Regions from separate parts of the Streptomyces sp. NPDC006259 genome, predicted to be linked through region 2. Evidence: riboswitches for the same ligand, from Rfam matches in the RefSeq annotation. Region 2 holds a riboswitch; the other holds the start of a gene.

Region 1 (2,385 bases), on a different contig from region 2:
GACAGCCGTGAGCTGGGCCCGCCCGGTGGTCTCGTCGCAGGCGATCGACACGTGGTCAGCGTCGACGAGGTGCAGGTTGACGCCGTTGCCCCGGGCGGCGGCCACGGCCGCGGCGGCCTTCCCGGGCACCCGCACGGTCAGGGTGTCGAAGTAGGAGCCGTGCACGACCTCGACGCCACCGGCGGTGAGCCCCGCGGCCAGGACCGAGGCGTAGCGGTGGGTTCGCCGCGCGATCGCGCGGAGCCCGTCGGGCCCGTGGTAGACGGCGTACATGCCGGCCATGACGGCGAGCAGCACCTGCGCCGTACAGATGTTGCTGGTCGCCTTCTCCCGGCGGATGTGCTGCTCACGCGTCTGCAGCGCCAGGCGGTACGCCCTGTTGCCGTCCACGTCGACGGACACGCCCACGAGCCGTCCGGGCAGGCTGCGCGCGAACTTCTCGCGGACGGCCATGTAGCCGGCGTGCGGCCCGCCGAAGCCCATCGGCACGCCGAACCGCTGCGTGGTCCCGATCGCGATGTCCGCGCCCAGCTCACCGGGTGACGTCAGCAGCGTCAGCGCGAGCAGGTCGGCGGCGACGGTGACGAGCGCCCCCAGCTCGTGCGCCTGCTCGACGACCGGCTTCAGGTCGCGCACGGCTCCGGAGGCGCCGGGGTACTGGATCAGCACGCCGTTGATCTCCCGCGCGGCGATGTCGGCCGGGATGCCGTCGCTGAGATCGGCCACGACGACCTCGACGCCGGTCGGCTCGGCGCGGGTCTCGATCACGGCGATGGTCTGCGGCAGCGCGTCCGCGTCGATCAGGAAGAGGCCCTTCTTGTTCTTCCCCATGCGCCGGGAGAGCGCCATCGCCTCGGCGGCCGCCGTGCCCTCGTCGAGCAGGGACGCGCCGGAGGTCGGCAGTCCGGTCAGATCGGCGACCATGGTCTGGAAGTTCAGCAGCGCCTCGAGCCGACCCTGTGAGATCTCCGGCTGGTACGGCGTGTAGGCGGTGTACCAGGCCGGGTTCTCCATGACGTTGCGCAGGATGACGGGCGGGGTGAAGGTGCCGTGGTAACCGAGCCCGATCATCGAGTCCAGGACCTGGTTGCGGTCGGCGAGCGTCCGCAGCTCGGCCAGCACCTCGGCCTCGGTCCGCGCGTCCGGCAGGTCCAGCCTGTCGGCGTTCTTGATCACATCGGGAACCGCGGCGGCGGTCAGCTCGTCCAGCGAGCCGTAACCGACCTGCGCGAGCATCTTGGCCCGCGCCTCCTGGTCGGGCCCGATGTGGCGCTGCTCGAAGGGGATTCCCTGTTCGAGGTCGGAGAGCGGAATGCGATGGGCGGTCATTGCGGAGGCCTCCTGGTCAGACACGACCTTCGAGGGGCACCACTGGCGGGTACCCGGACGGCCTCCCCCTCTGTCATCTCGAACCTGAGAGCTTCACCGGCCGCCCGAGGGCGCCCGGCTTTCACCGTCGGTGAGAACGGGAGCCGTCGACGCCGTCGGCACCCGCCCTGCTTTCCAGAGTGACCTCGTCCGTGCGGTACGTGAGCCTGAGAGATTCCGGGGAGGATTTGCTCCTTCGGCGCCTCCGGTGATCTCCGGAGGACTCTCCCGCACGGGGTCAGCAGCCGTTGCCAGACTACCAGCGAGGTCAATGAGGCCTCCTTTCGAGTGGCCGCCACCCCCGATGTGCTCTTTTGTAGTTCTTACGGCGAGTTTGCGACCAAGTGGAGGGGCCCGTGCAGACCGACATCGATCCGCGCAACCTGATCGGCCGCAAGGCGTTCGACCGCAACGGCACCAAGATCGGCACCATCGACGAGGTCTACCTCGACGACGCGACGGGCGTGCCCGAATGGGCGGCCATACGCACCGGCCTGTTCAGCAGGGACGCCTTCGTCCCCCTGGAGCCCAGCGAACTGATCGACGGCACCCTCCACGTCCCCTTCGACCGCGCCCTCATCAAGGACGCCCCCGACTTCGGCGTGGGCCGCCACCTCTCCCCCGATCAGGAACTCCAGCTCTACCACCACTACGGCCTCGATCTGGCCGCTCCGCCACCGCTGCCGGACCTTGACTTCGGCAGGCTGGCGGGCACGGAGGAGACCTGACCGGAGCCGGCCGCAGACCTGGATCAACGCCTCGAGCACCCCCTCGGGGTCGTGGAGGGCGCGGGCCCCGTCGGTGACGACGCGTCGCGTGCCGGCGTCGACCGGATCGGTGCGCGCCCGGTCGAGGGACCCGATGCCGACCTCGACCTCCAGACCGGAGCGGTGACGTACCGCCATTCGGTGACGGGGCCCCAGGCCCGGTTGCGGATCAGCTCGCCCAGCGCGAGTTCGCTCACCAGGCCGTCCTTCGCGGTGCACCGACCCGGACCGGTCGTCAGCACGACGAGAT
Region 2 (2,385 bases):
CGTACAGCTCGCTGACCGACTTGGTCGACTCCAGCTCGCCGCAGGTCTCGCCCGCGGTCACCGTGGCACCGACCTCGGGGAGCTGGACGAAGACCACGTCGCCGAGCGCGTTGGCCGCGTGCTCGGTGATGCCGACCGTCGAGACGCCGTCCTCGGCGCCCGACAGCCACTCGTGCTCCTTGCTGTAGCGCAGCTGCTGGGGGTTGCTCATGGCCTGAATTCTCCTGTACGCCGGGGAGTGCTGATGGATGGGGGACAGCTGGAAACACGCGTGAACAGCGAAAATGTGCGCAGGGTCACGCGTGAGGGGGTCTGGGCCCGGCTTTCGGGCCGTGCGTCAGTCTCTACTTCTCGCGCTTGTAGAACGGCAGCGCCACGACCTCGTACGCCTCGTGGCTGCCCCGGATGTCCACGCCGACACCCGCCGTGCCCGGCGCCGCGTGGGCGGCGTCGACGTACGCCATCGCGATCGGCTTGCCCAGCGTGGGGGAGGGGGCGCCGGAGGTGACCTCGCCGATCACCTCGCCGCCCGCGACCACGGCGTACCCGGCGCGCGGGACACGGCGGCCCTCGGCGACCAGGCCGACGAGGACGCGCGGCGGGTTCGTCGCGGCGCGCTCGGCGGCCGCGGCGAGCGCCTCGCGGCCCACGAAGTCGCCGTCCTTGTCGAACTTCACGACCCGGCCGAGGCCGGCGTCGAAGGGGGTCAGCGCGGTCGACAGCTCATGCCCGTACAGCGGCATGCCCGCCTCCAGGCGGAGCGTGTCCCGGCAGGACAGGCCGCAGGGGATCAGCCCGACGCCCTCGCCGGCCTTCGTCAGGGCCTGCCACAGCTCGACGGCGTGCTCCGGCTTCACGAACAGCTCGAAGCCGTCCTCGCCGGTGTAGCCGGTGCGCGCGACGAGCGCGGGGACACCGGCGACGGTACCGGGCAGGCCGGCGTAGTACCTGAGGCCGTCGAGGTCGGCGTCGGTGAGGGACTTCAGGACGCCGGCGGCCTCGGGGCCCTGGACGGCGAGGAGCGCGTAGGCGTCGCGGTCGTCGCGCACCCGCGCGTCGAAGCCCCCGGCGCGCGCGGTCAGCGCGTCCAGGACGACCTGGGCGTTGGAGGCGTTGGCGACGACCATGAACTCGGTGTCGGCGAGCCGGTAGACGATGAGGTCGTCGAGGATGCCGCCGTCGGCGTCGCAGATCATGGTGTAGCGGGCCCGGCCCACGCCCACGGCCGCGATGTTGCCGACCAGGGCGAAGTTCAGCAGAGCGCCCGCCTGCGGGCCGGTGACGGTGATCTCGCCCATGTGGGACAGGTCGAAGAGGCCGGCCCGGGTGCGTACGGCGTGGTGCTCGTCGCGCTCGGAGCCGTAGCGCAGGGGCATGTCCCAGCCGGCGAAGTCGGTCATGGTGGCACCGAGCGAGCGATGCAGGGCATCGAGGGCGGTGTGGCGGAGCGGGGTACTGCTCATCGGGCGTTCGTCTCCCAGGGCATGACGGCGAGGTCGTTCCTCCCCATCTGTCATCGGAACCTGAGAGGTTCGCCATGACCGCCGCGAACGGCTCCGGTCATGGGTTGCACCTTGGGTGGAGCCACCACACGGTGACCCGCTTTTCAGATGTGCCTCGCCCGCGCGGTAACGGGGCCTGAGAGATTCAAGGGAGGGACTTGCTCCTTCGGCGCCCCAGCGATGCTGTCGGTGGGGACTCTCCCGCGCGGATTCAAACGGCCGGTATGCAGTTGGGCGGCCATCATCGCACGCCCCGCCCGATCACGGCATACCGGATCTGTAACCGGCCTGTGGCGGTAAGCGCACGAAAACGCCGGACAGCGCGCATTACCTTCTCTTTACGCTCGACGGGGAGAAGACTTGTCTCACCCCAGGGGAGGACGAACACGGTGAACAGGACCACGGCACTCGCCGCCGGCTCGGCACTCGCACTGCCCGCCCAGCCGCAGGCCACGGCCCGGGAGGCGTGCGACGCACCGCCCGCCCCGGTCGTCCGCGACCTGCGCGACCGCGCCGGCCACAGCCCGCACGGCCTGCTGTTCGGGCCCCGCGACCTGGTCGTCGTCACGGGACTGCCCGGCAGCGGCAAGTCGACGCTGATGAAGCGCACGGTCACGGGCGTCCGCGTCGACTCCCAGGACACCCGCGACTGCTGGGACGCCCGCATGCCGCGCGCCCTGCCGTACGCCCTGTACCGCCCGTTGGTCCGCCTCTCGCACTACGCCGGTCTGCGCCGCGCGCTGCGCACCGGTGAGGGCGTCGTGGTGCACGACTGCGGAACGCAGGCCTGGGTGCGCGCGTGGCTGGCCCGTGAGGCCCGCCGCCGCGACGGCACCCTGCACCTGGTGCTGCTCGACGTCACGGTGGACACCGCCCTGGAGGG

What was found. Region 2 has a riboswitch for glycine ahead of gcvT (glycine cleavage system aminomethyltransferase GcvT). Riboswitches for the same ligand answer to the same signal wherever they lie in the genome.
Region 1: another riboswitch for glycine. It lies ahead of gcvP (aminomethyl-transferring glycine dehydrogenase); the one in region 2 lies ahead of gcvT (glycine cleavage system aminomethyltransferase GcvT).

What each region holds. Positions count from the first base shown of each region.
Region 1 covers NZ_JBIAHY010000002.1:10,626-13,010, reverse strand. The annotation lists gene gcvP (aminomethyl-transferring glycine dehydrogenase) at 1-1,329, opposite strand, end outside; glycine riboswitch at 1,514-1,609, opposite strand; gene ACFYO5_RS06185 (PRC-barrel domain-containing protein) at 1,725-2,096, shown strand; gene ACFYO5_RS06180 (hypothetical protein) at 2,120-2,385, opposite strand, start outside.
Region 2 covers NZ_JBIAHY010000009.1:318,546-320,930, reverse strand. The annotation lists gene gcvH (glycine cleavage system protein GcvH) at 1-211, opposite strand, end outside; gene gcvT (glycine cleavage system aminomethyltransferase GcvT) at 345-1,463, opposite strand; glycine riboswitch at 1,617-1,716, opposite strand; gene ACFYO5_RS32985 (AAA family ATPase) at 1,892-2,385, shown strand, end outside.